Regions from separate parts of the Streptomyces sp. WM6372 genome, predicted to be linked through region 2. Evidence: riboswitches for the same ligand, from Rfam matches in the RefSeq annotation. Region 2 holds a riboswitch; each other region holds the start of a gene.
The links. A riboswitch is a leader RNA that binds a small molecule or an ion and turns the genes downstream of it on or off. The one in region 2 is predicted to bind cyclic di-AMP.
Positions count from the first base shown of each region.

Region 1 (6,406 bases), on a different contig from region 2:
GACGTCGTCAAGAACGAGCGCCGCCAGCGGTACGACAACGTCCCGTACGGCACGGCCTTCGAGAAGCTGACCGCCCTCGCCTACCCCGAGGGCCACCCGTACCACCACACCCCGATCGGCTCCATGGCCGACCTGGACGCGGCCTCCCTGGAGGACGCCCGCGCCTTCTTCCGTACGTACTACGCGCCCAACAACGCGGTGCTGTCGGTCGTCGGCGACATCGACCCCGAGCAGACGCTCGCCTGGGTCGAGAAGTACTTCGGCAGCATCCCCGGGCACGACGGCAAGCAGCCGCCGCGCGACGGCGCGCTGCCCGAGATCATGGGCCGCCAGCTGCGCGAGGAGATCGTCGAGGAGGTCCCGGCCCGTGCGCTGATGGCCGCCTACCGGCTCCCGCACGACGGCACCCGCGAGTGCGACGCGGCCGACGTGGCCCTGACCGTGCTGGGCGGAGGCGAGTCCTCCCGGCTGCACAACCGCCTGGTACGCCGTGACCAGAGCGCCGTCGCCGCCGGTTTCGGCATGCTGCGCCTCGCCGGTGCGCCCTCGCTGGGCTGGCTGGACGTGAAGACCTCCAGCGGCGTCGAGGTGCCCGCCATCGAGGCGGCCGTCGACGAGGAGCTCGCGCGGTTCGCCGCCGAGGGCCCGACCGCCGAGGAGATGGAGCGCGCCCAGGCGCAGCTGGAGCGCGAGTGGCTGGACCGGCTGAGCACGGTGGCCGGGCGCGCCGACGAACTGTGCCGCTTCGCGGTGCTGTTCGGCGACCCGCAGCTGGCGCTCAGCGCGGTCGGACGCGTCCTCGACATCACCGCCGAGGAGGTGCAGGCCGTGGCCGCGGCCCGGCTGCGCCCCGACAACCGCGCGGTGCTGGTGTACGAGCCGCTCCCGGCAGAAGCCGGCGAGAACGGTGCGAGCGACGAGAACGAAGGGGCGGAGCAGTGAGCGACACCGCAGCCGTCACGATGACCTTCCACCCGCAGCCCCAGGCCGGGCAGGCCCGGCCGTGGGCCTTCCCGGCCCCCGAGCGCGGCTCGCTGCCCAACGGCCTGACCGTACTGCGCTGCCACCGGCCCGGCCAGCAGGTCGTCGCCGTCGAGGTCAACCTCGCCGCCCCGCTGGACGCCGAGCCCCAGGGCCTGGACGGCGTGGCGACCATCATGGCCCGCGCGCTGTCCGAGGGCACCGACAAGCACTCCGCCGAGGAGTTCGCGGCCGAGCTGGAGCGCTGCGGCGCCACGCTCGACGCGCACGCCGACCACCCGGGCCTGCGGGTCTCCCTGGAGGTCCCGGCCTCCCGGCTGGCCAAGGCGCTGGGCCTGGTCGCCGAGGCCCTGCGCGCACCCGCCTTCGCCGACAGCGAGGTCGACCGGCTGGTGCGCAACCGGCTCGACGAGATCCCGCACGAGCTGGCCAACCCGCAGCGCCGGGCCGCCAAGGAGCTCTCCCGGCAGCTCTTCCCGCAGGCCCTGCGCATGTCCCGGCCGCGCCAGGGCACCGAGGAGACGGTCGCCCGGATCGACTCCGCGGCCGTACGCGCCTTCTACGAGGCCCACGTACGCCCCGCCACCGCCACCGCGGTCGTCGTCGGCGACCTGACCGGGATCGACCTGGACGCCGTCCTGGGGGACACCCTGGGCGCCTGGACCGGCAACTCCGCCGAACCGCTCCCGGTTCCGCCGGTCACCGCCGACGACACGGGCCGCGTGGTCATCGTGGACCGGCCCGGCGCGGTCCAGACGCAGCTGCTCATCGGCCGGATCGGGCCGGACCGGCACGACCGGGTCTGGGCGGCGCAGGTGCTCGGCACGTACTGCCTGGGCGGCACCCTCACCTCGCGCCTGGACAAGGTGCTGCGCGAGGAGAAGGGCTACACGTACGGCGTGCGCGCCTTCGGCCAGGTGCTGCGCTCCACCGCCGACGGCAAGGGCGCCTCGATGCTCGCCATCAGCGGCTCGGTGGACACCCCCAACACCGGCCCGGCGCTCGACGACCTCTGGAAGGTGCTCCGCACCCTCGCGGAGGGCGGCCTGACCGACGCCGAACGGGACGTGGCGGTGCAGAACTTGGTGGGCGTGGCCCCGCTGAAGTTCGAGACGGCCGCGGCCGTCGCCGGCACGCTCGCCGACCAGGTCGAGCAGGAGCTTCCGGACGACTACCAGGCGCAGTTGTACGCGCAGCTGGCCCAAACGGGCACGGTGGAGGCGACGTCGGCCGTCCTGGCCGCCTTCCCGGTGGACCGCCTGGTCACGGTCCTGGTGGGCGACGCCGCGCAGATCGAGGAGCCGGTGCGGGCCCTCGGGATCGGTGAGGTCACCGTCGTCACCAACTGACGGACTCTCCAAGGGGCTCCGGCGGCTTGTCCGCCGGAGCCCCTTTTGTCTGTTTAGTGGAGAGGTTGCTCGTATGGGGTGTGGCGTATGCAACAAAAACGCGTGTCTGTTTGGCGATTGACTGATGATCCGCCTAGCGTCGGCCGTGCTGTCCGTCAGTTGTACGCGCCGCATCCGCGGCACCGGGCAGCGATCGCCGAGTCCCCGTCAGGCGCGAGCCTGGGGAGCCGGGGACCCACATGTGTCCCTGGGGTGAATCGGACCGCCTCGTCAGAGGGGGCCCGTAGGAGACCTTCCTGCTCCGAACCCGTCAGCTAACCCGGTAGGCGAGAAGGAAGGAAAGGATCAGCCCCTTCATGGCGTTTGGCAGTCGTGCCGCCGGTAAGCACCGTGGTTCCAGTCGTCTGAGCCGCAAGACCGCCGGTTACGCCGGCATAGCCGCCCTCGCCACCACCGGTGTCGTCGGCTCCCTCGCAGGCCCGGCGTTCGCCGCCTCGGACCAGGCCCCCTCCATGGAGGACACCGGCCTGAACGCCGTCGTGACCGCCGAGGACCTCCCCGGCCAGATCGAGGCCCAGGCCGACGCCCAGGAGCACGCGGCCGAGGCCGCGGCCCTCAAGGCGAAGGCGGAGGCCGACGCGAAGGCGCGCGCCGCCGAGGCCAAGCAGAAGGCCGAGGAGAAGGCGAAGGCCGAGCGCGACGCCGCCGAGCGTGCCGCCCGCGAGGAGGAGCGCAAGCGCCTCAACACCTTCGTCGCCCCCGTCGACGAGTCCTACATCAGCACCCAGTGGCACGCGGGCGGCGGCATGTGGTCCTCCGGCAGCCACACCGGCATCGACTTCCACGCGGCCTCCGGCACCACGGTGCACGCGGTCGGCATCGGCACCGTGGTCGAGGCCGGCTGGGGCGGCGCGTACGGCAACAACGTCGTCATCAAGCACGCCGACGGCACGTACACGCAGTACGGCCACATGTCCTCGCTGAGCGTCTCCGTCGGCGACCAGGTCACCGCCGGCCAGCAGATCGGCCTGTCGGGCTCCACCGGCAACTCCAGCGGCCCGCACCTGCACTTCGAGGCCCGTACCGGCGCCCAGTACGGCTCGGACATCGACCCGGTCGCGTACCTGCGCCAGCACGGCGTCAACGTCTGACCCGCAGCACCGAACCGAAGGCCCCGGCTCCCCGAGCCGGGGCCTTCGTGTTGGCTGTAAACATCTGCTATTTCCGCCCGCGCTCGGAATTTATCGCCCGGTGCAATAGAGTTCCCGTACGACAGTCGGCAGTCGGAGTCGGAATGAGGCGGAGGTCCGGACTTGCGTATTCCTGCGCACGCGGTATGCACGGCAATCCGCGAAGACATCGTCTCCGGGGTCTTCGAACCGGGCGCCCGGCTGACGGAGGAACTGCTGGCCCGCCGGTACGGGGTCTCCCGCGTCCCCGTCCGCGAGGCGCTGCGGACCCTGGAGTCCGAGGGCTTCGTCACCACCCGGCGGCACGCGGGCGCCTGCGTCGCCGAGCCCACCGAGCAGGAGGCGGCCGACCTCCTGGAGCTGCGCCTGCTGCTGGAGCCGCTGGCGGCCGCCCGCGCCGCCCGGCGGCGTACCGAGGGCCACCTCAAGGTGCTGCGCGGGCTGGTCAGACTGGGGCAGGAGCGGGCCAGGCGGGGTCAGGGAGAGGACCTGCGGTCCCTGGGTGGCTGGTTCCACGAGACCCTCGCCCAGGCCTCCGGCAGCCCTGGGCTGATCGTTCTGCTGACGCAGATGCGGCACAAGGTCGCCTGGATGTACGCCGTGGAGGCGCCGGCCCGGCCGGTGGACTCCTGGGCGGAGCACGGCGCGATCGTGGACGCGGTCGCCCGCGGCGACGCCGAGCGGGCCCGGGCGCTGACCGCGGTCCACGCGGACCGTGCGGCCGGGGCGCACCGGCTGCGGGTGAGGATTTCGCAACATGCCGTAAACACGGCGAGCGGTCCGCATTAACAAAGTCCGCGTATTAAAGAGTGGGGACTGCGGCTGAATTCCCGCCGCATACGCTCTCGTCCTGCGCGCCTGCGATGAATTCCCGAAAACGGCGGAACGAAGAAGCCGCGGCCACCGGAATAGCGGTGGTGGCCGCGGCTTCTTCGTGTGCCCGGGGTGAACCCGAAGGGTCAGACGGTCTCGGGGAGCTCCTCGAGGCCCTCGGCGACCAGCTTCGCGAGGCGGTCCAGCGCCGCCTCGGCGCCCTCGGCGTCGGACGCGAGGATGATCTCCTCGCCGCCCTGCGCACCCAGGCCCAGCACCGCGAGCATGGACGCGGCGTTGACGGGGTTCCCGTCGGCCTTCGCGATGGTCACCGGGACGCCGGAAGCGGTCGTCGCGCGGACGAAGATCGAGGCGGGACGAGCGTGCAGGCCCTCGGCCCAGCCGACGTTGACGCGGCGCTCTGCCATGGTGATGCCCTTCAGGTTCTTACGGTTGTCTAGACCAGTCTCTCACGACGTCCCTGATGCTCCGACCGACCTTCGGCCCGAATCCACCGCCGTTTGACCTCACCCAGCTTGCACTGGTTTGCCCGGGCTTGCCGCGTGCGCCGCGCAGGAGCTGTTCGGCCAGCCCTGGCCTTAAGATCGCCGCATGACCACCGCGTCGGACCCCTCGTACCCGGCCCACTGGGAAGCGGACGTCGTCCTGCGCGACGGCGGCACCGCCCGGATCCGGCCGATCACCACGGAGGACGCGGGCCGGCTGGTCAGCTTCTACGAGCAGGTCTCCGACGAGTCGAAGTACTACCGCTTCTTCGCGCCCTACCCCCGGCTCTCCGCCCGTGACGTGCACCGCTTCACCCACCACGACTACGTGGACCGCGTCGGCCTCGCGGCGACCATCGGCGAGGAGTTCATCGGCACCGTCCGCTACGACCGGATCGGCCCCGACGGCCGGCCCGCCTCCGCCCCCGCCGACGAGGCCGAGGTCGCCTTCCTCGTCCAGGACGCCCACCAGGGCCGCGGGGTCGCCTCGGCCCTCCTCGAACACATCGGCGCGGTCGCCCGCGAGCGGGGCATCCGCCGGTTCGCGGCCGAGGTGCTGCCCGCCAACAACAAGATGATCAAGGTGTTCAAGGACGCCGGGTACGAGCAGAAGCGCAGCTTCGAAGAAGGCTCCGTCCACCTCACCCTCGACCTCGAACCCACCGCCGAGTCCCTGGCCGTGCAGCGCGCCCGCGAGCAGCGCGCCGAGGCCCGCTCCGTGCAGCGGCTGCTGACCCCCCGCTCCGTGGCCGTCATCGGAGTCAGCCGCTCCGGCGGGGGCGTCGGCGCGGCGGCCCTGCGGAACCTGCGCGACAGCGGCTTCCGCGGCCACCTCTACGCCGTGAACGAGGCCGTCACCACCGACCTGCTGGACGGTGTACGGGCCTACCGCGCGCTCGGCGCCGTCGATGCCCCCGTCGACCTCGCGGTGATCGCGGTACCCGCCGAGCGGGTCCCCGAGGCCGTGGCCGCCTGCGGCGAACACGGGGTGCAGGGGCTCGTGGTGCTCTCCGCCGGGTACGGGGAGAGCGGCGCGGCCGGGCTCGACCGCCAGCGCGAACTGGTGCGCCAGGTGCGCTCGTACGGGATGCGGCTGATCGGGCCGAACGCGTACGGCGTGATCAACACCGCTCCCGAGGTCGGGCTCAACGCCTCCCTGACCCCGGCGCCCGCGCCGGTCCGGGGCCGCATCGGGCTGTTCACCCAGTCCGGGGCGATCGGCATCTCGCTGCTCTCCGCACTGCTGCGGCGGGGCGAGGGGCTGTCGTCCTTCGTCTCGGCGGGCAACCGGGCGGACGTCTCCGGGAACGACATCCTCCAGTACTGGTACGAGGACGAGGCGACCGACGTCGCGCTCATGTACCTCGAAACCCTCGGCAACCCGCGGAAGTTCACCCGCCTCGCGCGGCGGACGGCCGCCGTGAAGCCGGTGGTCGTCGCGCGGGGCGGCCGCCACACCCCGGCGGGGCACGTGGTCCCCGGGACCCGGCTGCCGGACGCAACGGTCTCGGACCTGCTGCGGCAGGCGGGGGTGATCCGGGTCGGCACGGTGACGGAGCTGGTGGAC
Region 1 covers NZ_LGDB01000191.1:138,556-144,961, reverse strand. Annotated here, with positions in the region: gene ADK52_RS21600 (M16 family metallopeptidase) at 1-942, shown strand, start outside; gene ADK52_RS21595 (M16 family metallopeptidase) at 963-2,330, shown strand; cyclic di-AMP (ydaO/yuaA leader) riboswitch at 2,515-2,674, shown strand; gene ADK52_RS21590 (M23 family metallopeptidase) at 2,687-3,481, shown strand; gene ADK52_RS21585 (GntR family transcriptional regulator) at 3,644-4,309, shown strand; gene ADK52_RS21580 (HPr family phosphocarrier protein) at 4,480-4,761, opposite strand; gene ADK52_RS21575 (bifunctional GNAT family N-acetyltransferase/acetate--CoA ligase family protein) at 4,946-6,406, shown strand, end outside.
Region 1: another riboswitch for cyclic di-AMP. It lies ahead of ADK52_RS21590 (M23 family metallopeptidase); the one in region 2 lies ahead of ADK52_RS08865 (M23 family metallopeptidase).

Region 2 (6,406 bases):
GCGGCGGCCAGCGCGCCGACGACGAGCAGCGCGCAGCCCGCGAGGACCGGCCAGAGCCGGGCGTCCCGCTCCCCCGCGCCCCCGCCGAGCTGGAGCGTGAAGATCACCGCGGCGGCTCCGCTGAGGGCGGCCGCGAGCGTGGGCAGCAGGGCGGCGCGCAGCAGCTGGGGCCTTATCTGCCGGCCGGGACCGGTGGCGGCGTGTCTCGACGGGGCGTGGCGGGCGGCGCGGAGTCCGGACATCGGCGTCCTCTACGTGGGGCCCGGGCCCCCAGGGTTCCGGGGCCCGGTGTGGATCACGGTGTTGATCACCGGATACCCACGCTAGACCGCACGATCCCGCTGCTGACAGCCAGTTGGGGAACTTCACCGGGGTGCTTCCCGCTCCCGGCGGAGCGCTCGTACGACAGCCCGAATCCGCCGGGGGCGCACGTTCGCAACGACCGTACGGAACGCACGACCCCCGGCCCCGGACACGCTCCCCTACGAGCCGACGGCCTCCGGTTCCTCGTGCGCCGCGGCCGGGGGCCGGCTGGTCGCGACCGGGTGGGACGGCGTCGCCGGGACGGGCGGGGCCGCGGCCACGAACGGGCGCCACCACGGCTCGCTCGGAGCTCCCGCGTCGCCCGGCTCGAACGGCTGGCCCGGGATCGGCAGCGCGATCGCCGCCCCGGTGGCCTCGGCGGCGGCCATGGTGCCCTCGCCCGGCTCGTCCCACGGGTGCAGCGCCAGGTTGAAGGTGCCCCAGTGGATCGGCAGCATCGTGCCGTGCGGGATCCCGCCCTGGAGGTCGAGGTGGGCCTGCATGCCCTCCTCGGGGGTCATGTGGATGTCGGGCCAGTACTCCGAGTACGCACCGATCTGGATCATCGTGGCGTCGAAGGGGCCGTGCGCGGCGCCGATCTCAGCGAACCCGGGGAAGTACCCCGTGTCACCGCTGTGGAAGATCCGGTGCTCGTCGCCCGCGACCACCCACGAGGCCCACAGGGTGTTCTGCTGGTTGCGCAGGCCGCGCCCGCAGAAGTGCCGCGCCGGGGTCGCCGTCATCGAGAGCCCCGCGATGTCGGTGGCCTCGTTCCAGTCGAGCTCGCGCAGCCGGTCCGGCGATACGCCCCAGCGCTCCAGGTGGGCGCCGACGCCGAGCGGCACGGCGAAGACCGTGTCCGTCCCGGCCAGCTCCTTGATGGTCGGCAGGTCGAGGTGGTCGTAGTGGTCGTGTGAGATCACCACGGCGTCGACCGGCCCCAGCGAGGCCAGTGGTACGGGGACGGGGTGCAGCCGCTTGGGCCCGGCGAACGGGAACGGGGAGCACCGCTCGCCCCACACCGGGTCGAACAGCACCCGCCGCCCGTCGATCTCCGCGAGCACGCCCGAGTGCCCCATCCAGGTCAGGCGCAACCCGCTCACCGGCGGTTTCGCCAGTTCGGCGAGGGTCGTCGGGTACACGGGGATCGGCGCGCCCGGGTTGCGCCGGGTCCGCTGCTCCTTGTGGAAGTAGATCTTGGCGAACTCCATCATGGAGCCGGAGGGCCTGGTCCGGGCCCCGACCGGGTTCTGGAAGACGCCGTCGGCGAAGTTCGGCGAGCGCCGGATCCGCTCCAGGCGGGCGCCGGACGGATCCGCGCCGAAGGCTTCGGGCCGCAGGGCGCGCAGCCGAGGACGCAGGGGACGGGAGCCGGTCAAAGCGCCTCCTGGGAGGGTGGGGCGGATGGTCGTGAGGCCGTATGGAATACCGGTCTACCACGTTGCCAACGCGCACCGGCCCCGAAGGATTCCGCCGCGCGCCTCCGTCCTCGCACCCGCTCCTCCCGTCCCCTCCGTTGCCCTCCGTCCCTCCGTTCCCCCTCAGTCCCTGCCTACAGCGGCAGCAGGTCCGGACGCTTCGCCTCCACGTGGTCCCCGGAGGACTCCCCGCGCAGCCGCCGCCCGATCCAGGGCACCAGGTACTCCCGCGCCCACTGGATGTTGTCCCGGGTCACGTCCACCGAGCCGCGCGGCTGCTGCGGCGGCCACGGCTGGTCGGGGTCGGCCGGCACCTCCAGCCCCAGCACCTGGGCGGCGCGCAGCGCGACCCGGGTGTGCCCCTCGGGCGACAGGTGCAGCCGGTCGTCGTCCCAAGCCCGCCGGTCCTGTACGGACTTCAGGGACCAGAGGTCGAGCACCGGGCAGTCGTAGCGGTCGGCGATGGCGCGCACGTGCGCGTTGTACGTCGCGATCTTGCCCCGCAGGTGCTTGAGGACGGGAACGCCGCGGGTGTCGAAGCCCGTGGTGATCATGACCTGGCCGACGGCCCCGGAGAGGTCGGCGACCGCCGCCTCGAACCGCTCCGCCGCGTCGTCCGGGTCGCTGCCGGGCCGGATGATGTCGTTGCCGCCCGCGCAGAAGCTCACCAGGTCAGGTGCGAGCTCCTTGGCCCTGGGGACCTGTTCGGCCACGATCTGGTCGAGGAGGCGCCCCCGCACGGCCAGGTTCGCGTACCGGAATTCGTTTTCCTCGTGCTGATCGGCCAGGAGTACGGCCAGCCGGTCCGCCCAGCCGAGAAAGGTCTCCCCGGGTCCCGGGTCCCCCACACCCTCGGTGAAGCTGTCCCCGATCGCCGCGTACGAGCCGATGGTCTTGAGTGTCGTCGTCGCTGCCACGAGAACACATCCTTCACCCCGACGCGTGAGCTACGCCACCGTAGGCAGGGGTTGACGGACCGTGATCTATACCACCTGGTCGGTACGGAATAACAGCGCGTGAGGCCGGGACCCCCCTCGGGTCCCGGCCTCACGTGTCCGGCTGCCTCTCCGACGGCGGGAGCCGTCAGATGCTCACGCCCTTCGAGCGGAGGTAGGCCAGCGGGTCGATGTCCGAGCCGTAGGACGGCCCGGTGCGGATCTCGAAGTGCAGGTGCGGGCCGGTCGAGTTGCCGGTGGAGCCGGAGAGGCCGATGGTCTGGCCGCCGCTGACGCTCTGGCCGACCGAGACGGAGAGCTGGGAGAGGTGGCCGTACTGGGAGTACTTGCCGTCCGCGTGCCGGATGACGACCTCGTTGCCGTACGCGCCGCCCCAGCCGGCGGAGACCACGGTGCCCGCGCCGACGGCGCGGACGGTGGTGCCGGAGCTCGCGACGAAGTCGACACCGGTGTGGTAGCCGCTGGACCACATGGCGCCGGGGGTCTTGTACTGGGTCGAGATCCCGCCACCGCCGACGGGGGCGACGAAGCCGGCGGCGCTGACCGTACCGGCGGCCGACGTGGCGGCGGTGTTCTTCTTGGCCGGCGCGGGCGCGGCGGCGGGGGCCGGCGCGGCGTCCGCGGAGCCCTTGGCGTCCGAAGCCGGGTTCGACGCCGAGTCCGCACCCGGGTCCGAGGACTTCTTCGCGGGGGCCGGGGCCGCCTTCTCCGCCGGAGCCGGAGCCGGAGCGGGAGCCGGAGCCGCCTCGCCCTTCGCGCCGAGGGTCAGCTTCAGCCCGGGGTGGATCAGCGAGGGGTCGGTGCCGACGGCCTCGCGGTTGTCGGCGTACAGCCGCTGCCAGCCGCCCGACAGGTGGCGGTCCTGGGCGATCTTGGAGAGGTAGTCCCCCGGCACGACCGTGTAGACGGCCGAAGTGGCCGGCGAGCCCTGCTCGGCAGCGGCGGGCGCGGCCCGGAGCGCCGCCGGAAGCTGCGGGGCCTGCACGGGAGCCGCCGCGGGGGCGGCGGCCGGGGCGCCGGCCGCGTGGGCGCCGGCGGCACCCAGCAGCGGCAGCGCGAGGGCCGCACCGCCGGTGCCCGCGACGGCGAAGCCGCGCGCCACGGAACGGGACTTGGGACGTCGGTGCTTACCCTGTGCAGGCATGGCGAATTCCTCTCCGTCGCCTGCGAGGTGAGCTGTCGGGTTCGGACTGGAGATGTCCGGCCGCGCATGAACAGAACATGAACGGCTTCACCCCGAGCTGCTCCGATGCGAATGATCGGGAACAGCGGCCTACCTGGTTCCCCCGCTCCTGCCGCGCGCGTGAATAGTCGGGTGCGGTTTCCGGACGGCGGCAGGATTCGGCGGTCCATCCGGATCGATCGCGAAGGTAATCGAGTTGAGCCGCACCGAACAAGCCACGAATTTCCTGACGGATTCACAGAATCGGGAATCCGCCGGAATTCCGGTCACCCTGCGTCCATTCCCCGGCGCCAACAACCGCGCCGGCCGGGCCATTCGGCATTGACGATCAGGCACTCACGGTCACCGTATGATCTGGCTCACGGGGCCGCGCCCGATCTCGCCTCCGGTGATGGCAAGTTGGTCCCAAGTAGTGTAATTCGGACAGAACGCGACGATGCGGAGGAGTTCCCGTGACCCAGCAGATACCCCGGCCCCCGCGAACGGAGCCCGTACCGGAACCCGAGCTCGCGGAGGTGCGCAACTTCCGTGACGTGGGCGGCCTCCCGACCACCGACGGGCGGAGGGTCAAGCCGGGAATACTGTTCCGTAGCGGACATCTGGCACATGCCACCGAAACCGATGCAGAATTCCTCGCATCGCTCGGCCTGCACACCGTCTTCGACTTCCGCAACAACGCCGACCACGCCCTGGAGGGGGCCGACGTCGAGCTCCCCGGCGTACGGAACGTCAACATCCCGCTGTCGGATCCGGCCGACGGCAAGGAGTTCTGGAAGATGGTCCGCGACGGCGACGTCGAACAGCTCCGCGGGCTCCTCGGTGACGGAAAGGCCGCCGCCCGGATGGCCAACTCGTACCGCACGATGATCGAGAACCGCACCCCCGAGCACAGCCGGGTCCTGCACGCCCTCGCCGAGGACAGTGTTCCGGCGCTCATGCACTGCGCGGCCGGCAAGGACCGGGCCGGCCTGTCGATCGCCGTCACCCTGCTCGCGCTGGGCGTCGAGCGCGAGGCGATCGTGGCGGACTACCTGGAGTCCAACGCCCCGCACCGCCGCTACCGCGTGCGCCGCGGCAGCGATGCGCCCGAGGCCCGCTCCCCCGAGGTGATGGAACTGCTCGCGCCGCTCTTCGACGCCCGCACCGAGTACCTGACGGCCGCCTTCGACGCCATCGACGAGCACTGGGGCGGGCTCGACCGGTACCTCGCCGAGGGCCTCGGGCTCGCGCCCGAGACCATCGACCGGCTGCGGGACCGGCTGCTCGACTGAGCCGGCCCCGCGAAGAGGAGCAGGCCGTCAGCCGCCGCCGACGGCCTGCTTCACCAGTGTCCTGCCGAAGTCCCACATCAGGGCGCCCCCGCCGTGCGCCTCGTCCATGACCTCGCGGAAGGCCCCGACGAACCGGTCGACGTCCCCCTCGTCCACGATCAGCGGCGGGATGAGCTTGATGACCTCCAGGTGGTCGCCCGAGACCTGCGTCAGGATGCGGTGCTTCTGCAGCAGCGGCACCACGACCATCTGCGCGAAGAGCCCCTTGCGGGCCGCCTGGAGCATGGTCCACCGGCTGCGCAGCCCGAGCGAGGACGGCCGCCCGAACTCGATGCCGATCATCAGGCCGCGCCCGCGCACCTCGTGGAGCAGCTCGTACTCGTCCACGAGCGCGGCGAGCCGCCCGCGCAGCAGGTCGCCCGTCGCGCGCGCGTTCGCGACCACCGACTCGTCCTCCATGACGGAGAGCACCGCGAGCCCGGCCGCCATCGCCTGCGCGTTGGAGCCGAAGCTGGCGGAGTGCACGAGCACCCGGTCCATGGACGAGTAGACCTTCTTGAAGATCCAGTCCTTGCCCAGGGTCGCGCCCACCGGCACGTAGCCGCCCGACAGGGCCTTGGCCACGCACACCAGGTCCGGTTCCACGCCCGGCTCGTGCTGGTACGCGTAGAAATCGCCGGTCCGGCCGAGCCCCGTCTGCACCTCGTCCGCGATCAGCAGGGCCTTGTGCCGGTGCAGCAGCTCCTGCGCCGCACGCAGGAATCCGGGCGGGGCCGCGAGCACGCCCTTGCCCTGGATCGGCTCCACGACGAAGGCGGCGACGTCGCCCCGCTTCAGCTCCCGCTCCAGGGCGGCCAGGTCCCCGAGGGCGATCTTCGTATCGGGCAGCAGCGGGGCGAACCCGTCCCGGAACCCGCCCTCCCCGTTGACCGACAGCGAGCCCGTGGTCAGGCCGTGGAAGGCGTGGTCGCAGTAGAGGACCCTCGTCCGCCCCGTGGCGTACCGGGCGAACTTCAGGGCCGTCTCCACCGCCTCGGTGCCGCTGTTGCCGAAGAAGACCCGGTCCAGGTGCGGGCTGTACGAGAGCAGCTTCTCCGCCAGCAGCCCGGGCAGCGGCTGGCAGTCGAAACGGGTCAGATCGGCGAGCTGCGCGTCCAGGACGTCGTGCAGGGCCCGGCGGACCACCGGGTGGTGCCGGCCCAGGCCCATCACCCCGAACCCGGCCAGCATGTCCAGGTAGTCGTTGCCCTCCGCGTCCCAGAAGTGCGCACCCTC
Region 2 covers NZ_LGDB01000093.1:48,397-54,802, forward strand. Annotated here, with positions in the region: gene ADK52_RS08850 (sensor histidine kinase) at 1-242, opposite strand, end outside; gene ADK52_RS08855 (MBL fold metallo-hydrolase) at 483-1,682, opposite strand; gene ADK52_RS08860 (SGNH/GDSL hydrolase family protein) at 1,856-2,638, opposite strand; gene ADK52_RS08865 (M23 family metallopeptidase) at 2,805-3,821, opposite strand; cyclic di-AMP (ydaO/yuaA leader) riboswitch at 3,826-4,034, opposite strand; gene ADK52_RS08870 (tyrosine-protein phosphatase) at 4,313-5,131, shown strand; gene ADK52_RS08875 (aspartate aminotransferase family protein) at 5,159-6,406, opposite strand, start outside.

Region 3 (6,406 bases), on a different contig from region 2:
TGGATACCTACCGACGGGGCCGGACCGCACCCTCATTTCGCACGAACGCTCGGATGAAAGAGGCCCGATGGCCCGCGGAGCGCCCCGAAGGACCCTTCCCGCGGCCCATCAGGCCTCTTTTCCTTGTGAAGAACTTCACGAACTTTCTGTGGGCGAGGGGACCTAAGCCCCCCGTAAAGCCCTCCGAAGGTCCCCCGAGGGGGCCCCGAGGCCCCCCGAGAGCCCTCCGGGGACCTCTCACAGGCTCGCTCCCTCAGGCGATGGACCAGGCGATCCCGTCGAGGATGTCGTGCTCCGAGACCACGACCTCGGCGGCTCCGGTGCGCTCCATGACGGCGAGCAGGACCAGGGTGCCCGCGCCGATCACGTCCACGCGGCCCGGGTGGAGGACCGGGATCGCCGCGCGCTCGGCGTGCACCGAGGTCAGCATGCGATCGGTGATCTCGCGGACCTGCTCGTACGGGATCCGGGCGTGGTGGATCGCGGAGGAGAGGTACTCCGGCAGCCCGAGGGCGATCCCGGCGACCGTGGTCACCGATCCGGCCAGGCCCACCAGCGTGCGCGCCTCGGTCAGCGGGACCGTCCGCTCGACCAGGTCCAGCGCCGCCTCGATGTCGGCCCGTATGGCCGCGATCTGCTCCGCGGTCGGCGGGTCGGTGACCGCCCCGTCCACCACCAGGTGGCGCTCCGTCATCCGGACGCAGCCCACGTCGACCGAGCGGGCCGCCCGTACGTGCTCCTCGCCGACCACGAACTCGGTCGAGCCGCCGCCGATGTCCACCACCAGGAACGGCCGTTCCAGGTGCTCGTGGCCGACCAGTTCCTTCGTGGCGCCGATGAAGGAGAACTCCGCCTCCTGGTCGCCGGAGATCACCTCGGGCTCGACGCCCAGGATGCCGAGGACGCCCTGGACGAAGTCCTCGCGGTTCTCGGCGTCGCGGGAGGCCGAGGTCGCCACGAAGCGCAGGCGCTCCGCGCCGAGCTCCTTGATGACCGCCGCGTACTCGCGGCAGGCCGCGAAGGTGCGCTCCAGCGCCTCCGGGGCCAGCCGGCCCGTCTTGTCCACGCCCTGGCCCAGGCGGACGATCGTCATCCGCCGGTCCAGCTCGACCAGCTCGCCGGTGGCGGGGTCGCAGTCCGCGACGAGCAGGCGGATGGAGTTCGTACCGCAGTCGATTGCGGCGACCCGCGTCACCCGTCCGACTCCTTCTTCTCCGCCTTCTCCGCGCACGGCGTCACGCACGCGCCCTTGGCCCACCACTCGGGCAGCATCGCCAGCGCCTCGTCGCCGAACGGGTTCACCCCGGGGCCGGCGGCCAGCGAGTGGCCGACCAGCACGTGCAGGCACTTCACGCGGTCCGGCATCCCGCCGGCGCTCGGGAAGCCCTGGAGCACCTCGATGGCGTCGCGGCGCCGGATGTAGTCCTCGTGCGCGGCCTGGTAGGCGGCGGCGAGCTCGGGGTCCTCGGCGAGCCGGGCCTGCATCTCCTTCATCACGCCGTTGGCCTCCAGCGTGCCGATCGCGGAGGCCGCGCGCGGGCAGGTGAGGTAGTACAGCGTCGGGAAGGGGGTGCCGTCGGGGAGGCGCGGGGCGGTCTCCACCACGTCCGGCTGGCCGCAGGGGCAGCGGTGGGCGATGGCGCGCAGCCCGCGCGGCGGGCGGCCGAGCTGCTGCTGGAACGCGTCGATGTCCGCGTCGGTCGGCTCGGTCCGGTCGGTCTGGGGCGGGGGCGTCTGCATGCCTGGAGGAAGTCTCTTCGTTCTCGTGGATGGGTGGTGCCGCGGTACGGCGGGCGGTGCGGGCGGTACGGTCACTCGCCGGGGCGGTCGGCCTTGTCGACCCCGTCCCAGACGTTCGAGTACCAGGGCCGGTCGGACCCGGCCGTTCCGGTGCGGTGCCGCTCGGCGGCCCCGGCCCCGGGGTCGGTCATGATGTAGCTGATCTCGCCCGGGCGGACGAAGTGCAGGTGCTTGCGCGCCTGCTGCTCCGCGTACGCGTTGTCCTGCCAGCGGGCCTTCTCGTCGCGGAGGCGTTCGAGGCGCCGGCCCGCGGCCTCGGCGGCCCGCCGCTGCTCCGCGATCTCCGAGCGCTGGGAGACGTACTGGCGCATCGGATACGCGAGGGCGACGACCAGCGTACAGAGGACGAGCACCAGGAGCGCGGCACGGCCGGTGAGCCGGCTGCGGCGGACCTGACGGCGCGTCTGCGAGCGGTAGACGTGGGCGGCGGTCCGCTCGCCGAGCTGCTTGAGCCTGGTCGCGGTGGAGAAGGTGGAGAACCGATCCCGGTTCCCGGCCATTGATCCCGCCTCCCCTATGTCCCTCTGTCTCCAGGTGCGTGGTACGCGCTACGCAATACGTCCCCGCACACGGTACGGGACCGAGTGCGGGGACGTACGGAGGCCAGCCCCGGAGGGGCTGCCGTGATTAGCCCTTGAAGCGCGGGAAGGCGCTGCGGCCGGCGTACACGGCGGCGTCGTCGAGGATCTCCTCGATGCGCAGCAGCTGGTTGTACTTGGCGACGCGGTCCGAGCGGGCCGGGGCGCCGGTCTTGATCTGACCGCAGTTCACGGCGACGGCGAGGTCGGCGATGGTGACGTCCTCGGTCTCGCCGGAGCGGTGCGACATCATGCACTTGAAGCCGTTGCGCTGGGCCATCTCGACGGCGTCGAGGGTCTCGGTCAGCGAACCGATCTGGTTCACCTTCACGAGCAGGGCGTTCGCGGAGCCCTCCTCGATGCCGCGGGCCAGGCGCTCCGGGTTGGTGACGAAGAGGTCGTCGCCGACGATCTGGACCTTGGAGCCCAGCTTGTCGGTGATGACCTTCCAGCCGGCCCAGTCGTCCTCGTACAGCGGGTCCTCGATGGAGACGAGCGGGTACGCGGAGACGAGCTCCTCGTAGTACTCGGTCATCTCGGCGGCCGAGCGGGACTGGCCCTCGAACTCGTACTTGCCGTCCTTGTAGAACTCGGACGCGGCGACGTCGAGCGCGAGCGCGATGTCCTTGCCCGGGGTGTAGCCGGCCTGCTTGATGGCCTCGACGATGAGGTCGAGCGCGGCGCGGTTGGACTCCAGGTTCGGGGCGAAGCCGCCCTCGTCGCCCAGGCCCGTGGAGAGGCCCTTGGTGTGCAGGACCTTCTTGAGGGTGTGGTAGACCTCGGCGCCCCAGCGCAGCGCCTCGGAGAAGGACTCCGCGCCGATCGGGGCGATCATGAACTCCTGGATGTCCACGTTGGAGTCGGCGTGCGACCCACCGTTGAGGATGTTCATCATCGGAACGGGCAGCAGGTGCGCGTTCGGGCCGCCGAGGTAGCGGAAGAGCGGGAGGTCCGAGGCCTCGGACGCGGCGTGCGCGACGGCGAGGGACACGCCGAGGATGGCGTTGGCGCCGAGCGAGCCCTTGTTGTCGGTGGCGTCCAGGTCGAACATGGCCTGGTCGATCAGGCGCTGCTCGGTGGCGTCGTAGCCGACGAGCTCCGGGCCGATCTGCTCGATGACCGCGAGGACGGCCTTCTCGACACCCTTGCCCATGTAGCGGTTGGGGTCACCGTCGCGGAGCTCAATGGCCTCGAAGGCACCGGTGGAGGCGCCGGACGGAACTGCAGCACGGCCGGTGCTGCCATCGTCGAGGCCCACCTCGACCTCGACCGTGGGGTTGCCTCGGGAGTCCAGGATTTCCCGGGCTACGACGACGTCGATGGACGGCACGAGCATCTCCTTCTGGGATGTGACGCTGGGTGTGCGGTGGCATGTCGGGCCGTGGGATGGCCCCGCCGACTAGAGCCTAACCGGATCCGGGCACTCGGCCTGCCGACCGCCCGCCTCCTGGGACGAAAAAGGGCCCGAATACCCGCCTTACGGGACATAGGGGCCTTGACCGCCGGCACAGAGGAGCGGGCTGGGGCCGGTCCGGAGCCACTTCCGGGTCGGTCCGCGCCGGTCCGCGCCGGTCCGGGCCGGGCCGGATCCCGGGAAACGCCGCCGCCCGGCGCGTGAGGGGAAGACGCGCCGGGCGGTCGGGACGCCGCGGCGCCGCACGGGCGGCCGCGGTTGTTACTGCAGGATTCAGCTGAGCTTCAGCATCTGGCCCGGGAAGATCAGGTCAGCGTCCGAGACGATGTCCTTGTTGAGCTCGAAGAGCTTCTCCCAGCCGCCCTTGACGCCGTTGGCCTCGGCGATGGTGCCCAGGGTGTCGCCGGACTTGACCTCGTACGAGCCGTTGCCGGTCTTGACGGCCGGGGCCTCGGCGCGCTCGGAGCGGGTGACCGGCGCGGGGGTCTCGCGCTTGGTCTCCTTCTTCGGCTCGGTCTTCTTCGGCTGGGTCTTCTTGGTCTCGGTCTTCGTCTCCGTCTTCTTCGGGGTGTCGGTCGTACCACCACCGGTGTAAGAGGAGTTGGAGAGGCCGACGCCGCAGGACGGCCACGCGCCCTTGCCCTGGCCCTTGAGGACCTTCTCGGCGATGGCTATCTGCTGCGACTTGGAGGCCTGGTTGGCCTGCGCGGCGTACGCCTTGCCGCCGTACGCGGCCCACGTGGAGGACGAGAACTGCAGGCCGCCGTAGTAGCCGTTGCCCGTGTTGATGGACCAGTTGCCGCCGGACTCGCACTGCGCGACGCGGTCCCACTCACCGGCGGTGGCGGCGGAGGCCGATCCGGCCGCCATCAGGGGGGCGGCGACGACGACACCGGTGACACCGGCGAGCGTGACGATGCGAGCGGCCTTGGAGGCGCGGCGGTGCTTGCCCTTGCCGGAAATCAGCATGGAGTTCTCCTCACCGACGCCTACGAGGTGAGCTGTCGGGTTCGGGCTGATGAGTGCCCGGCCGTGCGACTGGCGCACGACTTAACCCCTAGCCGGTTCCCCGGCCGTCTCTCAACGGCCGCTCCCGGCGCCTACCTTGGTTCCCCCGCTCCTGCCTTCGGCGCTTGACGCGACGACTGTTCCCTCCGTCCGCCGGCAGGATTCGGCGATGCGGTCGAAGGAGCCCGCGGTGGCGGGCGACTCAGAAGGTAGACAGGTCTCTCCCCGATGTTCAACGAGGAACACCGGGGAGAAACGGCCCCTACTTGCCCTCCCCCCACCAGCGTTTGCGCAGGTGAGGGCGGGGTTTGCGGAAGGCTCCAGGCGGGACACGCCAGTTGACCGGAAGAGACACATGTCTCACTTGCAGATAACGGACATTCAGCCTTTTCCGGGTGTCCGAAGTGCCGTTATTTCTAACTTAGATCCAGATTCTGACCGGGCTTGATCAGATTGGCGTCATCGCCGATGACCTGCTCGTTGGCCTGGTAGAGCGCGTTCCAGCCGCCCTTGACCCCCTTGGCAGACGCGATCGTGGCCAGGCTGTCGCCCGCCCGGACCGTGTACGAGGGATCCGACGCCGCGTCAGACGCGGCGGGCAGCTCAAGAGCGGGCGTACCGCGGTGCTTGCCGGTGCCGGAGGGGTCCGGGATGCCGGCCGGGTCGGTGGTGGCGCCCGGGGTGCCCGGGGCCGAGGGGGTGCCGGGAGCGGTCGGGTCGGCCGGATCGACCGGAGCCGTCGGGTCCGTCGGGCTCCCGGGCGTGCTCGGGCTCCCCGGGGCCGTCGGGTCGGCGGGCGCGGTCGGGGTGCCCGGGGTCGTCGGGTCGCCGGGGGTGCCCGGGAGCACCGGGGCGCTCGGCGAGGTGGACGGCGCGTCCGGGTCGGGCATGACGGGCAGTCCGCTGTTGGGCGCGAGCGGCGCCGGCGGAAGCGTGAAGACCGGGGCCGGAGCCGGGGTGGGGGCGCCGAAGTCCCGCGCCTTCGCGCCGGAGCCGCCGGCCGGGACCGAGTCGTCGGGGCGCGAGGGGCTCGGGGCGATCGGGCCGAGCGTGCCGGGCAGGCCCGGGTCCACGGCCGCCGCGGGGCCCTGCTGGGTCAGTCCGGCCGACTCCGAGCAGTGCCCGAAGGCCTGGGCGCCCTGGGTGCCCAGCACGCGCTCGGCGACGGCGATCTGCTGCGAGCGGCTCGCGAGGTCGGGGCGCTCGGCGAATTCGAGGCCGCCAGAAGCGTTCCACTGCTCCTGCGTGAACGAAAGTCCGCCGTAGGACCCGCTGCCGGAGTTGGCGCTCCAGGAGCCGCCGCTCTCGCACTCGGCGACCTTGTCCCACGTGGAGGTGTCTGCTGCGCTCGCGCCGGTGGCGGCGAGCAGCGGCAGGGCCAACGCGGAACCGGTCACTCCGGCGGTGACGACTATCGCGGGTACCTGGCGGGGGCGTCTGTGGCGGCCGTTCCCGGAACGCATGAGCTGCACCTTTCGCATAACGGCTGGGTAACGGCAGAACCTAGCCTTCTTAGCACGTCAGTAACAACTCTTGCCGGGGGCTGACTTACGGTCAGGGAGCGTTCAGGGGTTTCGGGGTGTGAACGTGACGGGAAGAGTGCGCA
Region 3 covers NZ_LGDB01000014.1:34,608-41,013, forward strand. Annotated here, with positions in the region: gene ADK52_RS02750 (Ppx/GppA phosphatase family protein) at 254-1,195, opposite strand; gene ADK52_RS02755 (DUF501 domain-containing protein) at 1,192-1,740, opposite strand; gene ADK52_RS02760 (FtsB family cell division protein) at 1,812-2,300, opposite strand; gene eno (phosphopyruvate hydratase) at 2,428-3,714, opposite strand; gene ADK52_RS02770 (transglycosylase family protein) at 4,066-4,761, opposite strand; cyclic di-AMP (ydaO/yuaA leader) riboswitch at 4,764-4,934, opposite strand; gene ADK52_RS02775 (LysM peptidoglycan-binding domain-containing protein) at 5,217-6,263, opposite strand; gene ADK52_RS02780 (cytochrome P450) at 6,366-6,406, opposite strand, start outside.
Region 3: another riboswitch for cyclic di-AMP. It lies ahead of ADK52_RS02770 (transglycosylase family protein); the one in region 2 lies ahead of ADK52_RS08865 (M23 family metallopeptidase).